DNA from 3 places in the Kistimonas scapharcae genome. Region 3 is predicted to be linked to each of the others. Evidence: predicted binding sites of a transcription regulator. Region 3 holds the regulator's gene; each other region holds the start of a gene.
The links. The regulator FNR, encoded in region 3, switches genes on or off when oxygen is low (the NO sensors DNR and NnrR bind a similar motif). The targets are predictions, from matches to a motif close to TTGATNTANATCAA.

Region 1: the regulator FNR is predicted to act here: its motif matches at 2,744-2,757, upstream of ccoN (cytochrome-c oxidase, cbb3-type subunit I).
Region 2: the regulator FNR is predicted to act here: its motif matches at 4,097-4,110, upstream of nagE (N-acetylglucosamine-specific PTS transporter subunit IIBC).

Annotation. Positions count from the first base shown of each region.
Region 1 is NZ_BAABFL010000123.1:1,045-7,892, forward strand. It holds gene hmgA (homogentisate 1,2-dioxygenase) at 1-657, shown strand, start outside; gene ushA (bifunctional UDP-sugar hydrolase/5'-nucleotidase UshA) at 710-2,332, opposite strand; gene ccoN (cytochrome-c oxidase, cbb3-type subunit I) at 2,834-4,258, shown strand; gene ccoO (cytochrome-c oxidase, cbb3-type subunit II) at 4,278-4,889, shown strand; gene ABD892_RS07910 (cbb3-type cytochrome oxidase subunit 3) at 4,896-5,111, shown strand; gene ccoP (cytochrome-c oxidase, cbb3-type subunit III) at 5,104-6,000, shown strand; gene ccoG (cytochrome c oxidase accessory protein CcoG) at 6,153-6,848, shown strand, end outside.
Region 2 is NZ_BAABFL010000122.1:1,376-8,223, reverse strand. It holds gene ABD892_RS07855 (cation:proton antiporter domain-containing protein) at 1-231, opposite strand, end outside; gene ABD892_RS07850 (glutaredoxin family protein) at 454-708, shown strand; gene ABD892_RS07845 (ROK family protein) at 756-1,967, opposite strand; gene nagA (N-acetylglucosamine-6-phosphate deacetylase) at 1,964-3,148, opposite strand; gene nagB (glucosamine-6-phosphate deaminase) at 3,150-3,950, opposite strand; gene nagE (N-acetylglucosamine-specific PTS transporter subunit IIBC) at 4,197-5,636, shown strand; gene tnpA (IS200/IS605 family transposase) at 5,821-6,273, shown strand; gene ABD892_RS07820 (cation diffusion facilitator family transporter) at 6,798-6,848, shown strand, end outside.
Region 3 is NZ_BAABFL010000124.1:24,652-31,499, forward strand. It holds gene ABD892_RS08040 (MFS transporter) at 1-728, shown strand, start outside; gene add (adenosine deaminase) at 869-1,891, opposite strand; gene hemN (oxygen-independent coproporphyrinogen III oxidase) at 2,329-3,711, shown strand; gene fnr (fumarate/nitrate reduction transcriptional regulator Fnr) at 3,891-4,649, shown strand; gene ABD892_RS08060 (adenine phosphoribosyltransferase) at 4,673-5,206, shown strand; gene ABD892_RS08065 (hypothetical protein) at 5,274-5,774, shown strand; gene ABD892_RS08070 (TraR/DksA family transcriptional regulator) at 5,798-6,127, opposite strand; gene ttcA (tRNA 2-thiocytidine(32) synthetase TtcA) at 6,489-6,848, shown strand, end outside.

The DNA.
Region 1 (6,848 bases), on a different contig from region 3:
CTGGCAAACCCTCGCGATTTCAATACACCGGTTGCCTGGTTTGAAGACAGCAATGAACCAACACAATTATTGACCAAGTTCGGCGGGCATTTTTTTACCTGTAACCTGGATCACTCTCCCTTTGATGTTGTTGCCTGGCACGGGAATTATGCGCCCTACAAATACGATCTGAAAACCTTCAACACCATCAACACCGTAAGCTTCGACCATCCGGACCCATCAATATTCACGGTTCTGACTTCTCCTCTCGATCATGAAGGACTGGCCAACGTGGATTTCGTCATATTCCCCCCTCGCTGGATGGTCGCAGAAAACACCTTCAGACCACCCTGGTTTCATCGTAATATCATGAGCGAATACATGGGCCTTATCGAAGGGGTATACGACGCCAAACCCGACGGTGGCTTTTTGCCCGGCGGCGGCAGCCTGCACAACTGTATGTCCCCACATGGGCCTGATGGTACTGCCGTTGAAGACGCCACAAAAACTAAGCTGACGCCACAAAAGCAGGAAAACACGTTGGCATTTATGTTCGAGTCCTCCTTCCTTTACAAGCCTACAGCCTTTGCTATCAATGGCGGATTACGTCAGGAAAACTATACCGATTGCTGGCAAAACATCTCACCAACGTTTGATGCTGCAAATACGGGCAAATAAGATATATATCGCGAGTGTGGCAGGCTCACTGCCACCCTCATGGAATCTATCCTTAATCTGCTGGCAGACGCATAACCCCATCCGGTTTGTAGTCAGAAACATGGATAGGAGAATGTTTGCCAATATACTCCCGTAAAGCGCTGGCATCCGTAAATCCGCTTTCAACATAGGTTGGGCTCGAGGTTAAAACCGGGTAATTATCACCACCTGCAGCAGAAAAGCTGTTCAAAGCAAGCCGATAAGTTTGATTATCCTTCAGCGGTTTGCCACCTACAGTAACCGACTCCAGCGAGCCTCCTCGAATTCTCATTTCAACACCGGCAAAGTGGGCAAAACCACCGCTGTTTATAGTTTTTTCGGCAACATTACTCAGATATTCTTTCAGTAACTTTCCGGAAAGCTCAACATATGAAACGCCATTGCCAAAGGGCTGAACACTCAAAATATCCCGATAAGTAATATCGCCTTTTGGAATACTCGCCCTTATGCCACCCGCACTGACAACAGCGACATCTGCACCGACCATCTCCATTTGTGCCAGTGCAATTAAACGACCAAGGTTGGTATAGCCAAAGCGAACCTCACTTCTCTCTCCCATCAATCGCCCATCGGTGTAACCAACCGGTTGCAGCACTTCCGCTTCACCTTTCTTTTGGTAGGGTGCCAGCAAGGTAAGCATCGCAGGATTTTCAGGGATAACATCACCAACAGCGACCCGGACCTTGCCACCATCAGCATTCAAAACTGACTGCGTATGATTAACAGGAATCAACTGGTATTTCAGCAGTTTGAGCTGACCATCGCGGTACTCAAAATCCGCACGTCCTACATAACGGCCCCAATCCTGCGCCTGTAAAATCCAGGTATTATTCTGCCGATCCGGTTCAAAGAGAGGGTTCTGGGAATGGCCACCGACAATCAGGTCAATACCACGAACGTTTCTAGCCAAAGTAACATCACCGGGAGCATTAGAGCCATGCTGACCATTTTTATAATGCCCCATGTGTGTCGTAGCAATAACAACATCGGCCTGTTTTCTCAACGTGGGAATCAGTGCTTTGGCCTCATCCTCAGGGCGGGTAAAAACAATACCCTGAATATTTTCCTGATTACCGATTTTCTGGGTATCGTCCGTCGTTAAACCTAAAACAGCTATCCGCAAACCATCGAGCGTAAATACTGTATAGGGCTTAAATAAACGCTCACCTGTTGCCTTATCACGAATATTGGCGGCAAGAAACGGGAACTGAGCAATCTGCTCCTGCATGCGCAACACAGGCATCGGGTTATCAAATTCATGATTACCGACCGCCATGGCGTCATAGCCCAGGAGGTTCATACCCTTGAAATCCGGCACGGCATCCTGAAGATCGGATTCAGGAACACCTGTATTGATATCACCGCCAGACAACAACAACACATGACCACCCGACTCGGCTACTTCAGCGCGGATACGATCAATCAATGTTTTTCTCGCAGCCATTCCCCATTCACCATTGCCATTACGCCAGAAATGACCGTGATGATCATTGGTATGTAATACCGTAAGGTGCCAGACGTTATCGTCAGGCTTCTGTTCGTTTCCATTATTCAGAAATGAACAGCCCGTCAATGCTATGGAAAGCAGTAAAACCAGCGAAAGGGAAATCCTTTTCGCTAATGGGTATGGCGTCATTTTAAAAACATCCCCAAAACAAATAGAGAAGCTTAACCAATCATAACCATCGTCAAATACCAGACAGCCACAGGTATTCCTGTGAAAAGCAACCATCTCACAAGAAAAAACAACAACAAAAATAAGGAAATATCGAGAAGCAGTTGCGCATAGTTACACGCTTTCTGATATGATTGACAACGCCTCGCGGATCGGCCTGTAGATGTGGACTGATTCGGCACATTCGCAGGCCCTGTCTGATAACAAAACCAACAACAGACAGCGTAGAAACCAGTTACCCATTAGCACCCAGCTCTTAAAAAAACATGATGTCGACTGGAAGCAGCCTTGATGGCTGACGGTATGGTTTTGGCAACGCGTCAAGCACCTTGCGGGGGTATGAGGAGCAACTGCGCAAACATTGACCCTTTATTGACACAGGTCATTGTTTTGCCTTTTCGGCTTACTGATACTTAAGTAGGGATATGTACGTATTTAAGCGAAGGTTATGTGGATCCATACATGAGTAGCGCAACAACGAACACACACTACAACTATAAAGTGGTTCGCCAGTTTGCCGTGATGACGGTGGTATGGGGCATCGTCGGCATGGCTGTTGGTTTGCTGATCGCAATCCAGCTGGTGTTTCCTGATCTCAACTTTGAACCTTACCTGACCTTCGGTCGACTGAGGCCACTGCACACCAATGCGGTGATCTTTGCGTTCGGTGGTTCTGCACTGTTCGCCACATCGTACTATGTGGTACAACGAACCTGTCAGGCTCGGCTCATCTCTGACGGCTTGGCGGCCTTTACGTTCTGGGGCTGGAATCTGGTCATTCTGCTGGCAGCCATTACTCTGCCACTGGGCATTACCTCTTCCAAAGAATACGCTGAGCTGGAGTGGCCGATCGACATCCTGATCACGGTTGTGTGGCTGGTATATGCTTTCGTCTTCTTTGGCACGGTCATGAAGCGTAAAACGCAGCATATTTACGTCGCCAACTGGTTCTATGGCGCATTCATTGTAACGGTTGCCCTGCTGCACGTGGTCAACAGCATGTCGGTACCGGTCACGTTCTGGAAATCCTACTCAGCCTATTCTGGCGCGATGGATGCCATGATCCAGTGGTGGTACGGCCATAATGCTGTCGGCTTCTTCCTGACTGCCGGTTTCCTGGGCATGATGTACTACTACGTACCCAAGCAGGCAGAACGCCCGGTTTACTCCTACCGTCTGTCCATCGTCCACTTCTGGGCATTGATCGCCATTTATATCTGGGCCGGCCCGCACCATCTGCACTACACCGCACTGCCTGACTGGGCGCAGAGCCTGGGTATGGTAATGTCGCTGGTTCTGTTAGCACCCTCCTGGGGCGGCATGATCAACGGTGTTATGACACTCTCCGGTGCCTGGCACAAACTCCGTACCGACCCGGTGCTGCGATTCCTGGTGGTTTCACTGTCTTTCTACGGCATGTCCACCTTCGAAGGCCCGATGATGGCCATCAAGACTGTCAACGCACTGTCTCACTACACCGATTGGACCATTGGTCATGTTCACTCCGGTGCACTGGGCTGGGTAGCAATGGTATCCATTGGTGCGCTGTACCACATGATCCCACGCCTTTGGGGACGTGACAGCATGTACAGCATTGCCATGGTCAACGCACACTTCTGGCTGGCCACTATCGGCACCGTGCTGTATATCGCCGCCATGTGGGTTAACGGTATCACCCAGGGTCTGATGTGGCGCGCAGTAAATGCTGACGGCACCCTGACCTACAGCTTTATAGAATCCGTTATCCAGAGTGAGACCGGTTATATTGTCCGTGCCATCGGTGGAGCCTTCTTCCTCGCCGGTATGGTAGTGATGCTGTACAACGTCTACCGCACCATCCGCGCAGCCGAGCCAGACCAGGCCAAGCTGGCCGCCCAAATGGCGTGACAGGGGGAAGTTTAAAGCCATGACTAAACACGAAATTGTAGAAAAAAACCTTGGCTTGATGGTGATCCTGATCGTCGTCGCCATCAGTTTTGGCGGCCTCGTTGAGATCGTGCCGCTGTTTTTCCAGAAAGAGACGACCCAGCCTGTGGCTGGGATCAAACCCTATCCTGCCCTTGAGCTGGAAGGCCGTGACGTCTACATCAAAGAAGGCTGCGTAGGCTGTCATTCTCAGATGATCCGTCCGTTACGTGCAGAGGTTGAGCGCTACGGCCACTACTCTGTCGCGGGTGAGTCCGTTTACGATCACCCGTTCCTCTGGGGCTCAAAACGGACCGGTCCAGATCTCGCCCGGGTGGGTCAGCGTTACTCGGATGAGTGGCACCGCGCACACCTGTATAACCCCCGTGATGTTGTGCCTGAGTCTATCATGCCGGCCTACCCGCACCTGATGGATAATGTGCTCGATGGAAAAGACACTGCCCAGAAGATGGAATCACTCCGTCTGGTGGGTGTGCCTTACACGGATGAGCAGATCCAAAATGCTGCCGCCGAGGTGAAGGGTAAAACCGAAATGGATGCCCTGGTTGCCTATCTGCAGGGACTTGGCACTGCGCTGACGACAAAACGGTAACAGCTTATGGATATCAACACTCTGCGCGGACTGGCCACTGTCCTTTGCATGATTGCTTTTTTAAGCATCGTGTTCTGGGCTTACAGCAGCAAACGCAAGCGCAGTTTCGAAGAAGCGGCTAACCTGCCCTTTGCCGATGATACTGCGCACCGTTCCGCCGTGATGAGCACCTTCGAGAAAGGCGACAAGAACAAGAACATGGGGGAGAAACAGAATGTCTAGTTTCTGGAGCGGATGGATTTTCATCCTGACTTTTGCCTGCCTGGCACTGGTGGTTGGCCTGTTAATCGCCACCACCAAGACCCAGCGCAAGCAAACCACCTCGGAAACCACCGGCCACAATTACGATGGTATCGAGGAATATGACAACCCAATGCCCCAATGGTGGCTTTGGCTATTCATCGCCACACTGGTGTTTACGCTGGGATACCTCATCCTGTTTCCGGGCGTCTGGAAAGGTGCACTGGGCTGGACCCAGATCAACCAGCTGGAAGCTGAAACGGCCAAACATACCCGTCAGTATGCACCGCTGTTTCAACAGTATGCGGCTCAATCCATTGAGGAGCTTCAGGGCAACCCCAAGGCTCTCAAAATGGGTCAGCGGATCTTTCTGAACAACTGTGCGCTTTGCCATGGCAGTGATGCCCGCGGTGCCTTTGGCTTCCCGAATCTGGCCGATGATGACTGGCTGTGGGGCGGCACACCGGCAGACATCAAGCACTCGTTGCTGGAAGGCCGTCGAGGCCAGATGCCCGCCTGGGGTGCCGTCATTGGCGAATCCGGAGTTCGGAATGTAGCAGCCTATGCTCGTAGCCTGAGCGGTATCGATACCGGTTTCAGCGACACCGATCTGACCAAGGGTAAGAAGGTGTTCGAAACCACCTGCGCAGCCTGCCATGGCTCGGAAGGCAAAGGTAACAAACTCCTCGGTGCACCTGACCTGACCAACGGTGTGTGGCTGTATGGTTCCTCCCAGGCCCAGGTCATGTACACCATTCGTAACGGCCGTAACGGTGTTATGCCGCCCTGGAAAGATATTCTGGGTGAGGAAAAGGTACATCTGGTATCCGCTTACGTTTACAGCTTGTCTCACAAAAAAAACAGCCAGTAATAACAACGATCTTTACCGACTGCGCTACGCAGTCGGTTTTTCTGAGGGTAGTGACTCTCGTTACCTTCAGAAAAACCGAAACGCTTCCTGCACTATTCCAACAATAACATCCGAGCCGAAGCGCCACCGTGAACAGCCAGGGACATGACCGGATGAGTGAGCCCAACACCCACAAAAATGGTTCAGAGCAAGAACCCGAAATAATTGAAGTGGTCGACCTCTACAAAAAGCGGGAAAAAATCTATACCCGTTCATTCCAGGGGTTCTTTCGAAACCTGCGCATCAGTGGAGGCGCTTTTCTCTTTATTCTGTATTTCGGTGTTGCATGGATATCCACCACGGGTCGACAGGCCGTTTTATTTGACCTGCCCGCACGGCAATTCCATATATTTGGTGCAACCTTTTATCCTCAAGACTTTATTCTGCTGTCCTGTCTGCTGATTATTTGTGCGTTTGGTCTGTTTTTTATCACCGTTCTGGCTGGCAGGGTCTGGTGTGGTTACACCTGCCCTCAGAGCGTTTTCACCTGGGTATTCATGTGGGCTGAACACATCACCGAAGGTGATCGAAACCAGCGTATGAAACTCGATAAAGCGGGGCTGAGTTCCGCCAAGTTTCTTCGAAAAGCATTCAAGCATATTCTCTGGCTCGCTATCGCGCTGGCCACGGGTATTACCTTTGTCGGGTATTTCACCCCCATACGCGAACTGGTACCGAATCTTTTGACCCTGGATGTCCATCCCTGGGCCCTGTTCTGGATTGGCTTTTTCACACTGGCCACCTACGGTAATGCCGGCTGGTTGCGTGAACAGGTCTGCATATACATGTGTCCATATGCCCGTTTCCAG
Region 2 (6,848 bases), on a different contig from region 3:
AGACAGAGAGAATTCTAAACCCAGTGAAAACAGCAGAAACACAACGCCTATTTCGGCCAGCAGACTGATATCGAAGCTGCTGTCGATGAAACCGGTCGCTGTCGGGCCAAGGATCAATCCTACCACCAGATAAGCCAGTGTGTCGGAGATACGCAGGCGATGGAAGACAGCAATACAAACCACTGACAGGGAGAAGATAATTAGAAGTTGGTTGAAAAAGCTGAAATCCATGCAATCCCCTGTTACGACAGTTAGTTATTTCGTTGTCATTCCTGATCTGCACAATGTGTTGCAGTCAGTTGATTTATCACGTTATTTTACGCGTGCTGGTAGTAAGGTGACAGACAGGAATGTTATTACTACTCACTATATCTGTAATTATTGCTTACATACTTCATTCATAAAGAGCATAGCCCAGTGTCAGGTGCTCTAACTGATCAGAAGGGGGTTGTCATGATCACGCTGTTCCTCTACACCACCGAGTGCTGCCATCTTTGTGAGCAGGCCCTGGACATGCTGGTGAACCTGAAGCCTGCGGAACCTTTTGCCCTGGAACTCATTGATATTGCCGAGTCTGATCAGCTCATTGATCAATACGGCGAGCGGATTCCTGTGGTGCAGGTCGCACCGGATGGCCACGAACTGGGCTGGCCTTTTGATGCCGGGCAAGCGCTGGCGTTACTCGAAAGAGCAAAAGAGGCACTGTAATCAGCACCGTGAAGGTGCAAGTGTTAAGAGGTTGTACCTGTGCAAATTTAATCGAGGAACTGACCTAACAGGCTGCCATCGCGCAGCGCGCGTTTTACCAGAGCGGTACCACCAAGCCAGCGCTGTTGGCCAAGGGGTGAAATTTCCAGTGCCGGGGCGCGGGAAATGCCTTGTACCGTTCCGTTTTCCATACAGTGCTGAATGACCGGTGCGATAATCGGAAAGGCCGTTGCGATTTCTCCGCAAAGGATAATCTTCTCAGGGCGTATCAGATTGACGCTCATTGCGATGACGTTGCCAAGGTGTTTTGCCACGTCCTTGAGGATATTCACGGCCAGTGGTTCCTGATTGACGGCAGCTGTGCAGATATCCGCAACAGTTTTGTTACCTGATGGATAGGCGTCAGCGGCAGGCTGGTGGTTCCGGGCCAGCTGGTTATAACGGTTTTCGATGGAGGGGTTGCAGACCAGGGTTTCCAGGCAGCCGAAATTTCCGCAATAGCAGCGCTGCCCCAGCGGATCGACCTGAATATGCCCAATTTCACCGGCAGCGCCCAAGCAGCCCTCATAAAGCTCGCCATGGATCATCATGCCAGCACGCACACCGTTGTGAATGCTGATGAAGAGGGCGTTATTGCAGGTAGTCGCAGTACCAAAATAATGCTCGGCAAGGCACATCGCAGCGGTGTCATTGCTGATATAGCAGGGTATCTCCAATGCTTGCCGGACGTTTTCTGCCAGTGCCAGTCTGTTGACTGAAATGTTTGGCATGAAATGCACAATGCCTGCCTGGCTGTCGATCAGGCCGGGCAGGGTGATGCCTACCCCCGTCAGCGCGGTGATATGTTGTTTGTTGCTACTGATAAAGTCGCGCATGGCAGATATAAGGCCCGCGCTAAATGTCTCTTCTGATTCAGTGAAAGCCTGTACGGTCTCTTTTTTGATGAGCTTTCCGGAAAGGTCACACAATCCCATATGGAAGTGGTTGCGTCCCGCACGTACCGCGAGTAATTGGCGTGCGGTTGTATTGATGGCAAGGGAAACCGGTCGCCGCCCGCCGGTGGAGGCTTGTGACGCTACCTCCTGAATCAGGTGGTTATCCATCAGGAGCCGGGCGATACGGGTCAGTGTGCCGGGTGCCATCAGGCATTCACGGGCAAGTTGGATACGCGATATCGGGCCTGCCTGATCGATCGTTCTGTAGACCGTGGCAATCGGTTGCAGCCTGAGTTCCTGTCCCGTGGATTCGCTTTTGATCATTGTCCGTTGAGAGTCCCGTTGCTCCAATCGATTAGCTGGCCATCTGATATCGTTGCAGTGACAGAATAATCCTGATTCAGAACGGTGAGGTTGGCCTGCATGTCAGGTTTGATTTGTCCAATATGGTCATCCATGCCAATACTGCGCGCCGGTGTTGCGGTTGCCATGCAGACCGCTTCAGTTAGCGGAATATGAACGTGTTCAACGCTGTGTTTGACTGCTGCATCCATGGTCAGGGCCGAGCCGCAGATAGTGCCTTCGGCGCTGATGCACTTGCCGTCGCGATAATACACGGTCTGACCGCCAAACTGGAACTGATCAATCTGGGTGCCAGCTGCTGGTGTGGCATCGGTAACGAGGCAGAGTCTCTTGCTGCCGAGCAGACGCCACGCCAGACGAATATTCTGCCAGTTCACATGCACGCCGTCGGCAATGATGCCAGCGCAAATATGGGGATCATCAAGAATGGCGCCGACAGGCCCGGGTTCACGGTTGGTTAAAGGCGGCATGGCGTTAAACAGGTGTGTAGCAAAAGCCGCGCCTGCTTTGATAGCCTGCTCAACTTCTGCGCTGGTGGCCGCAGTATGGCCAATGGCGACCCGGATGCCCGCTTCCGTCAATTGCTCAATGGTGCCTGGTGGGCAGACTTCGGGAGCCAGGGTCACCATGCTGATGGTGTTGCTGTTGTCGCACATTAGGCGGAGCAGGTCAGCATCGGGGCGTCGGACGTGTGCGGGGTCGTGGATGCCTTTGCGATTGGGGTTGAGCCAAGGGCCTTCAAGATGCAATCCGGGTACATGAAACGGATGGCGGTTCTTGTATTCCCGCGTGACTGATATGGCATGCTGGATATCGTTATCATCAGCGGTGATCAATGTCGGCAGGAAGCTGGTGCAACCATGACGGAGGTTGGTCTGGTGCATGGTGTCCAATGTGCCGGTGCTGATGTCACTGTTGAACAGAACACCGCCACAACCGTTCAGCTGAAGATCAATAAAACCAGGGCAGAGCCATTGCCCGCCGAGCGAATGGGTTGTCATTCCTGCTGGAAGCTGGTCATCCGGGACAATGGAATCAATGCTTCCTTCGCTGATGATGACAGCGTGATTTTCCAGTATGGCGCTGACTGAAACGATGATGCCGTCGGTAAGTGCGAAGGTGTCTGCTTGTTCGATGTTCATGTCAGAATCCCTGGATATGCTCAGCTTCAATGCTTTCAAAATACCGGAGGGTGCGAACGGTCAGGTCCAGTGTGGCGGCGTCATCACAGACGAGCACTGTTTTGGCGTGCAGCTGAAGGGCTGAAATCGTCCACATATGGTTGATAGGATCCTCTACGGCGGCTTTTACTGCTCGTGACTTGCCGGCACCCGTGGCCAGGATCATGACTTCATCGGCATCCATGATGGTGCCTACTCCAACGGTTAATGCCAGCTTGGGCACCTGATCGATAGCATCCTCAAAAAAGCGAGCATTCGCCTGTCGAGTATTCAGGGTCAGGGTTTTTATTCGGGTGCGTGAACGCAGGGAAGAACCGGGTTCGTTAAACGCAATATGTCCATCATGGCCAACGCCACCAAAAAACAGGTGGATACCCCCAGCGGCAGTGATGCAGTCTTCGTAGCGCTGGCATTCGGCATCCAGGTCACTGGCATTGCCATCGAGAAAATGGATGTTGGCCGCAGGAATGTCGATATGCCGGAACAGGTTTTCTTCCATAAAGGTTCGGTAGCTCTGGGCATGCCCGGCATCGAGTCCAACATATTCATCCATATTGAACGTGATGACATGCCTGAAACTGAGACCTTCTTGCTGATGCAGACGGATCAGCTCACGGTATGTCACTAACGGCGTGCTTCCCGTGGGGAGACCCAGTACAAAAGGGCAGTCCGGGCCGGGGTTGAATGCCCGGATGCGGTCGGCAATATAGCGTGCCGACCAGAGTCCTGCCGTCTGGCTGTCTCGCAGAGGGATAAGACGCATGGATTGTCTCCCGGATAGTCGTATGTAGCGGTTTCGTCGTGGCTGATGCGTACCGATTCTGATAATGGATAGAATCTGCCAATAATTTACATAATAAAATAATAGGTAGCTTAAAGGTCAAATTATTTCGCTCTGATTGGCTTTTATTGATCTGAAGCATAAATATTTCCATCACATATTTCGTGAAATAAAAAAAAGTGGGTACGATGATGCCGTAAATTACTAGCTAACCGAGGGGAACCTGCCGTGAACATCTTCAGTTACCTGCAGAAGCTGGGTAAGGCGCTGATGCTGCCTATTGCCTCGCTGCCTGTTGCAGCCCTGTTGCTGCGACTCGGGCAGCCCGATTTGCTTGATATTCCGTTTATGGCGGAAGCCGGCAATGCCATCTTCAGTAATCTTCCGTTGTTGTTTGCGATGGGTATTGGCGTGGGACTGTCCCGTGATGGCGCCGGTGCTGCCGCCATTGCCGGTGCGATTGGCTATTTCGTGCTGACCAGTGCGGCTGGCACGATCAATGACAGTATCAATATGTCATTTTTCGGCGGGATTATGGCCGGTATTGTTGCCGGACACGTCTATAACCGTTTCCATGCCACCGTCCTTCCTCAGTATCTGGGTTTCTTTGGTGGCAAGCGGCTGGTGCCGATTATTACCGGTCTGATCATGTTGCTGGTGGCCTGGGTCTGCGGTTATGTCTGGCCGGTGATTCAGTCCGGCATTGATGCCTTTGGTCACGGTGTGGCTGAGTCCGGCTCTGTGGGGCAATTCCTGTATGGCACCCTGAACCGTGGTCTGATTCCTTTTGGTCTTCACCATGTGCTGAATTCCTATTTCTGGTTTGGTCTGGGGGATTTCGCTAATACAGCCGGTGATCTGGTGACAGGCGACTTGAACCGGTTCTTTGCCGGTGATCCCACCGCCGGAGTATTTATGGCAGGCTTCTTCCCCGTCATGATGTTCGGTTTGCCTGCGGGTGCCCTGGCCATGTACCTGGCGGCCCCCAAGGCGCGTCGTGCGCAGGTTGGCGGTGTCCTGTTCTCCGTGGCGATGACGGCGTTTTTAACTGGGATCACAGAACCCCTCGAGTTTATGTTCATGTTCCTGGCGCCGGCGCTGTATGCCCTCCACGCGGTGCTGACCGGTCTGTCGCTCATGATTTCCAATCTGTTGGGAACGCTGCATGGTTTTGGGTTCTCCGCTGGTCTCTTCGATTTTGTCCTGAATTGGGGCCTTGCAACCAAACCAGAGGTGTTACTGCTGCAGGGGCTCTGCACAGGTGTTGTTTACTTTGTGAGTTTTTATGCGCTGATCAAGTTCATGAACCTCAAAACACCGGGGCGGGATGAGGATGCGTCTGAAGCAGAAACAACCGTTACCCTTCAACCAGCAGCTGCGGCAGTTGCCATGGAGGCTGCTGATACACCAACGGGCAAGGCTCAACGTTATCTGGTTCTGCTGGGTGGTATTGAGAACCTGGAAACCATTGATGCCTGTATCACACGTCTGCGACTGAATGTTCATTCACCGGTTGTCGCAAGTGATGCCGAATTCAAGGCGCTGGGGGCCAGCGGTGTGATTCGGGTGGGTGAGAAGAGTATCCAGGTGGTGCTCGGTCCTGAAGCCGAAACCATCGCAGGTATCATGAAATCGCTGCAGGTTACCGAGGTAGAACCGGCAGTCTGATCACGCGCTCATCTGGCAATGTGCTTTGCCACTTTATTCGGGTAAAGCACATTGGCATCACGCTTCTTTCTCTTTTAATTAATCATTAGTAAACCCCCGGCTATACCGGGGAGACTCGCATAGGTTTTACCGAGGCGTCGGTAGCTAATCTCGAGGTTCCGCCAAGAATCAAGAGATTTAACCTATGCCAGACTACAAGAGTCTGACCCATACCCGCTGGGATTGTAAATATCATGTGGTTTTTATTCCGAAGAGGCGCCAGAAGGTGATCTACGGACGGTTGAGAAAGTTCCTCGGAAACATATTTCATGAACTCGCCAAACGTAAGGGTTGTGAGATTCTGGAAGGCCACTTGATGCGTGATCATGTCCACATATGTATCAGGATCTCGCCAAAATATTCAGTGTCATATATTGTCGGCTATTTGAAAGGCAAGTGTGCCATAGCGATAGCCCGCCACTTTAAGGGACGGCAACGAAACTTCAGTGGAGAGAATTTCTGGGCAAGAGGATATTTTGTGACAACGGTTGGTTTGGATGAGGATGTTGTCAGGGCATATATCCGTGACCAGGAAAAGAATGATGAACGACATGATCAATTAAATCTTGGTTGGGACACGCGCCCATGGGCGCAATAAAAGCCCTTTGAGGGCGTCATCTAATAAGCCTCCGGCTCTGTCGGAGGTCATTTAACTACCCCCCTATAAATGCCTGCTCAAGAAGAATCCTGCCTATGACGAGTTGTCGAAGCTTTCCGACTCCCTGAATTTGTATGCGCCACTCTCTGGCTGGTTGATATCGGTGACGTCGCGGACCTTGTTTTCAGGAAAAAGATGCAAAAAACGGCATGTCACTTAAGTTTTTTGATTACGAAGGTCTATGGCAATGATAGGAAGGTGGTCGGGTGAAATGTCTGTAGTCCTGAGGCCTTTATGGCTAGTCAGATGAATAAGGGGAGCAAAAAAATTGTCTTAATTATCCGATAAGTTATCGTTAAAATGCCAGCTAGCGCGTTGATATAAAAGCATTTCTCTTGTTGTTTCGGTGTAATGACTGATAACGACCTTGTTTATCGGGCCTAACCGCCCTGATCTGGTTTCCCTGTGATAAAGCCGTTACTGTAGAGGCAGGGATTCTGAAAGCAAACTAGATAAAACTTGTTATGGTTAACTCAAATGCACAGCGTAATGCGCGGTTGCTTCGATTGGCATCC
Region 3 (6,848 bases):
TCGGCCATCAGTTTGGCTGGAATACCACATTTATTATTGTTGCAATGCTTGGCGTACTGGCAACCTTCGCGATGTGGCTTGCGATTCCACGACAGCCACAGTCTGAGACTCACGCTGACATACGTCACCAACTGACCCTGTTCAGAGACAAAAATCTGCTGGCGAGCCTTACCATCACCGTATTGGGCTGGGTTGGGTTCATGACATTCTACGGCTATGTGGCGCCTGTCGCAGAACAGGTCGCCGGGTATGAGCGTTCATCTTTGACCTGGCTGCTGGTTCTGATAGGTTTCGGCCTCGTTCTGGGTAACAACCTGGGAGGGAAGTCTGCGGACACGAATCTCAGTCAGGCACTGAAAGGCTGGCCTGCTGCAATGATCCTGTCACTTCTGGTACTGGGCGTTGTATCGCCGATCCATTGGGCATTCCCCATCGCTGCCTTTGTATTCGGGGTTGTTTCGTTTGCCAACGTGCCACCGATGCAAATGCGTGTCATGAAATACGGTCAAGCAGCGCCAGAACTGGCCGCGACGGCCAATATTTCAGCCTTTAATCTGGCCAATGCACTGGGAGGAATTATTGGTGGCGCCGTGGTCGACAGCACGCTCGGAGCAGCATTTATTCCTTACGCTGCAGCACTGATCCCCACCCTGGGTTTTATGTTTATATTGATGCAGGAACGCAATAGCAGCCGGTCTGTCTCGCAGACCGCACCTGCGACTCACTGAAAGAGCTGCGCCCTATTTGTGATTAACAGACATCGTACACCAAGCCCACTAGCCACTGCCCTATATCGTTCTTGATTCAACCCATGGCATTCTGAGTTCTTCACGGAGCTCAGAATGCCTCGGTAGCACAGATCAAACAATCAATGACAATCCGTTAACGCGTATTTGGCGGTATATTGCTCAAGCTGCTGTAGATACTTGGCTTTAAGTCTGCCTGGCAACCACGCAATCTCAAAAGCATTCGTCATTAACCGCTTGATGTCTTCTTTTGTAAAACCACCTTCATCAATCAGGGCCATTAAATTCTCATTAATATATGCACGAAAATAGGCAGGATCATCAGAATTCACTGTAACCTTTACCCCTTTCTGCAACAGGCTTCTGATTGCATCACTGGTCAATGATTGCACGACAAACCGGTTTGAGACCGGGCAAATCGTCAAACCAATTCCGCGTTCAACGAGTGCACTGCAAAGTTGATCATCTTCCAGGCAGTTTAATCCATGATCAATACGATCAACCTTGATCAGATCCAGGCATTCCCGGATATGGTCGAGGGTATTCACCTGATTGACATCACAGTGCATCGTTAACTGGTAGCCCTGATCACGCGCATCCGAAAAGACCTTTGCAAATTTCGATGGTGGGTTATTTTTTTCATCCGAATCCAATCCGACACCCACAATCCAATCATTAAATGGCATGCTCATCGTCAGATGCTCTGAGGCACTTTCTGCGCTCTGATCTCGGAGAAAACACATGATCAGGTTGGATTCCAAGCCTAATGCCGTTCGTGCTTCACATTGTGCTCGGTGAATACCCTGAATAATCACATCAAAAGGAATACCGCGCATAGTGTGGGCTTGCGGATCAAAAAACACCTCAACATAAACAACCCCATCGGAAGCCGCCCGTTGAAAATAGCGGAATGCCAGCTCAAAAAAATCCTGTTCTGTGACGAGGACGCGTATTCCCGAATAATACACTTTGAGGAAAGAGGATAAATCACAGAAGTCATAGGATCGAATTAACGATTCCGGCGTTTTGTGCTCAAGGGAAATACCGTTCCGCTGCGCTAATGCAAGACAATGCTCAGGCTCCAGCGTCCCTTCAAGGTGGACATGCAGCTCAGCTTTGGGTAAGCCAGCAATGAATTGATGCATAAACAATTACCCTTAGACGCTCTAATGAACAAAATCAGTGCGAATGCCACTTCGAGCAAGTGGCATGAAGATACCCTGTCACACAAGCGTAGCAGTTAACTATTTGATTAATCTGACTATTGCAGCTTTACTCTCACAGGTTTTCCCTCATAGACGATACTACTCATCCAACCGTAAACTATGGAAAAAGATGTTATTTGCATGAATAAAAGGCATCTAACAGGTTTTTTTCCGCCCTTCACTCGCACTAACGAAACATTATTTGATGCCTTCTTGATACATATCAACTCGAAATTTCAGCATCCGACTAAAATTGTCAATCAGTATTTTGTGCAATATGGCTGCGCAAAATAACCGGCAACCGTCAATCACACGCCTATTCTATACGACAACCAGAGGATAGGGCCGGATACCATTACAAGATCAGGGTAAAGAGCATGGCAACCGAACTGATATGGGATCTTGAGCTGATCAAACGTTACGATCAGACGGGACCTCGCTACACATCCTATCCGACTGCGCTGCAGTTTTCGGACAACTTCGGTGTTGCTGCCTACCATGCTGCTGCTGCCGACAGCGCCACCGCCCGGCGCCCACTGTCACTCTACTTCCACATTCCGTTTTGCGCCCGGGTCTGCTACTACTGCGGTTGCAACAAGGTCGTCACCAAACGCCGCGAACATGCTGAGCCCTATCTGCAGACACTGTTCCATGAAATTGAAATGCAGTCTGCCCTGATGGGACACAACCAGACCGTTGAACAACTTCACTGGGGCGGCGGCACGCCAACCTTCCTGAACCCGACCCAGATGCAGGCGCTGATGGATAAAACCGCCAAACACTTCAACCTGGTCAGCGGTGATTTTGGCGATTACTCCATAGAACTTGACCCCCGGGAGGCGGACTGGAGCACCATTGGCCACCTGCGCTCGCTCGGTTTCAACCGGATCAGTATCGGCGTGCAGGATTTCAACCCCACCGTGCAGCAGGCTGTCAACCGGGTTCAGAGTGAAGAAGAAACCCGCGATGTTATTGATGCTGCCCGAGCACTGACATTTAAGTCCATTAACATCGACCTCATCTATGGTCTGCCCTTCCAGAGCTGCGCCAGCTTCATGGAAACCGTTGATAAAGTGATTGAAATTCGCCCTGATCGACTGTCTGTCTTCAACTATGCTCACATGCCCAACCGCTTCATGCCTCAGCGGCGCATCAACAGCGAAGACCTGCCCAGTCCACAGGAAAAACTGACTATTCTTGAAAACACGATCACGCGCCTGCTGGATGCCGGTTATGTGTATATCGGTATGGATCACTTTGCCCTGCCCGATGACGATCTGGCTCTTGCCCAGGAAGGAGGCACCCTGCACAGAAATTTCCAGGGATACACGACACACAGCCAGTGCGACCTCATTGGCATGGGCGTTTCTTCGATCAGCCGCGTTGGCAACGTTTACGCACAGAACCACGCAAACATGGAGGAATACGCCAGCCGGGTCAATAACGGCAAACTGGCCATTCGTCGCGGTTTATTGATGAATGAGGATGACCGTATCCGCAGTGCCGTTATCAATCAGTTGATTTGTCACTTCCGACTGGATATCAAACCCATTGAAGAAACGTTCGGCATTCACTTCCAAGACTATTTCGCAGATGCCCTCAAGAAACTGAGCACCATGGCTGCCGATGGACTGATCCGGATGGACAGCCAAAGCATTGTCGTCGAACCCCGCGGCAGACTGTTGATACGCAATATCTGCATGCAGTTCGACGTCTATCAGCAGGTGGCAGAAGTCCAGCGCTTCTCACGGGTTATCTAGCCCTCTCGCCTTAAGCCCTGAAAGAACGCCGGTTTCACGCCTTTTTCTGACATTGAAACCGGCTTTTTTTCATGAAACATTCAGATACGTATCCTCACAGTCTTAAACTTGTCAGGAGAATCCCCTACAATACGGCCGCAACGACTTTTACACCCACCGGTTCACAGGGGTTCTTCTGTATGGTGTCCAAGCTGAATGTGCGGCAAGTGACTCATGTGGCCTGCAGAGACTGCAGCCTGAGTCAGCTCTGCCTGCCACTGGCGCTTAAAATTGAAGATATTGATGAACTCGACAGGATCATCAAGCGAGGACGTCCGCTGAAAAAAGGCGAGCACCTGTTCCTTGAAGGCGATCCTTTTCACAGTGTCTATGCAGTACGCTCCGGCGCACTGAAAACCTACACGGCCACCAACGAAGGTGAAGAACAGATCACGGGCTTTTACCTGCCCAGTGAACTGGTGGGACTGAGCGGTCTCGATACAGAAGCTTATCCGGTGTCTGCCCAAGCGATTGAAACCACGATGGTCTGCGAGATCCCGTTTGATCGTCTGGAAAAGCTCTCCGACGACTATCCGGAGCTGCGTCGTCAACTGATGCGCGTCATGTGTCGTAAAATTCGCGAAGATCAGCAGATGAAACTGCTGCTGTCGAAGAAAAACGCGGACGAACGGATCGCCACATTCCTGATCAACCTGGCCAGCCGGTTCCGTCGTCGTGGCTTTTCATCACAATCTTTCCGCCTGTCGATGTCCCGCAATGAAATGGGCAACTACTTGGGTCTGGCGGTCGAAACCGTCAGCCGTGTGTTCACCCGTTTCCAGAAAAACGGCCTGATCAACGCCAACGGCAAAGAGATTGAGATCACCAACGCCATGGAGTTGTGCGCCCTGGCCGGTGGCAAGCTTGTTGAACACCAGGACATTGTCAACATTCAGTAACGCAGCGCAGGACTCACGCTCTGATGGTTTTTGACCAGCAACTGCTCCACTCCCTGATTCGGGCCATACCTAACTGGCCTGAACCCGGCGTGACATTTCGCGATATCACGCCGCTATTCCAGTCCCCGAAAGGGACAGAAATGATCATCAACACCCTGGCCGAGCGCTATCGCGAGAGGGATATCACCCATATCGGCGCACTGGACGCTCGCGGCTTTCTGGTTGGCTCTCCACTGGCCTGCAAACTGGGACTGCCACTGGTCATTTTTAGAAAGCCTGGCAAACTGCCCTATGATGTGATTCGCGAAGAGTATGCACTGGAGTACGGCTCTGCCGCCCTCGAAGTGCACACAGACGCACTGAAAAAGGGCGATCGCCTGCTGTTAGCCGATGACCTGATTGCTACCGGCGGAACCCTTTGCGCCGCAGCCAAACTGTGCCGCCGACTGGGCGCTGAACCTGTCGAAGCCACTGCCATCATTGACCTTCCAGCACTAGGCGGGTCTAAACGCCTCGACTCGGAAGGCATCCCCAGCTTCAGCCTTTGCAGCTATTGATCAAGCTATTGGCATTACCGCCGATTCCCCGTTTATAGAACCTTTAAGGCAGGGAAGCCTGAAGACCATGGGAATCTGCGCAGACGAATTCAGGGAGTATGTCGTCCAACCCACGTTAGACCATCTCGACATGCGCTCACCATTAGCAGAAAACCTGCTTCTGGGAACAGCAGCCGTCGAATCCGGGCTCGGCTCCCACCTTCACCTTGCCAATCATACCTCACTCGGCATTTACCAGATCAGCCCGGCAACCCATCGCAGAATCTGGGACACCTTTCTCTACAATCAACACGAACTGGCCAGCAAGGTCAGGGGGCTGGCCAGCCAACGGGAATTTCTGCTACACCCACACGCAGAACTCGCCACCAACCTCTCCTATGCAACCGCCATTGCCTGGATGGTGTACCTGAGCGCCGCCCCAATGTGTGACGACCCGACAGTCGCCAATGACCCACAACAGCTTGCTACCCTCTGGCAACAACATTACCAGAGCGAAAACAGTCACTCACCGGAAGTGTTTGTCGAACACTACAACCAACTTATCCTCGGCAAGACAGTCGCGGCCTGACACCAGCTAGTGCCCGCCTCTGCTTATTCCTGGCTTTCCGCACATTTCACGCAGAGATCGGTATAGGGCATGATTTCGAGGCGCGCCATTGGAATATCACCGCCGCACCCGGTACAAAGCCCGTAATCGCCCTCCTCTATTCGCTCCAGCGCTTTCTGGATCAGTCGCAATTCAGCCACCGCCTCATTACCCAAGGCATCCAGTACTTCGTCATTTTCACGCTCCTGGGCCTGCTCGGACCAGTCTGCACTGGCCTTACGGGTCACATCCCGGGTAATGTTGGCGACACGCCGCTCCAGCTCATCCTGCCGGGTTTTCAGCCGCTGGCAAAACACTTCGTATTCTTTATTCATTCGACTCCCTCTGTAGCTAACAAGATCCCGCCCATGCCCTATTCTAGCCAGAGGACCGGTCAGCGCGGTTGATCTGAATCATGGCCGGAATGATCAATACTGCGGACTCATCGCCCCATCCAATCAGCCAAATAGTCTAGCAAAGCCCTATCCTGCCACAGGCTTTCATGCCAGAAAATCTCCAGAGACATTTCTGCCATGAAAAATCTATGTATTAACCGCGCACGCTTGCGGTCATGAATACCTGATTATTTGCGCCCGGGTCTTTATAATGCTGCGAACTTTCATCACTGTGGTTAACGAGAACGGCATTCCTGTTCATCACGGTGTGCCCAAAGACATAACCAAGTATCCTGACTGTATGCAGATTGAGACCCGAAGCGAAAAAGTCAATTTCAACAAGCTGCAGAAGCGCCTGCGCCGCCTGACCGGTCAGGCTATAGCTGCCTACAACATGATTGAGGATGGCGACCGCATCATGTGCTGCCTGTCCGGCGGCAAAGACAGCTATGCCATGCTCGACATCCTGCTCAACCTGCAGAAATACGCCCCAGTCAGGTTTGAACTGGTCGCCGTCAACCTGGATCAGAAACAGCCCGGTTTCCCAGAGCACGTGCTGCCAGAATACCTGGCCAGTCTGGGTGTGGAATACCGGATTATTGAAGAAGATACGTACAGCATCGTCAAGGACAAGGTTCCTGAAGGCAAAACCACCTGCGCA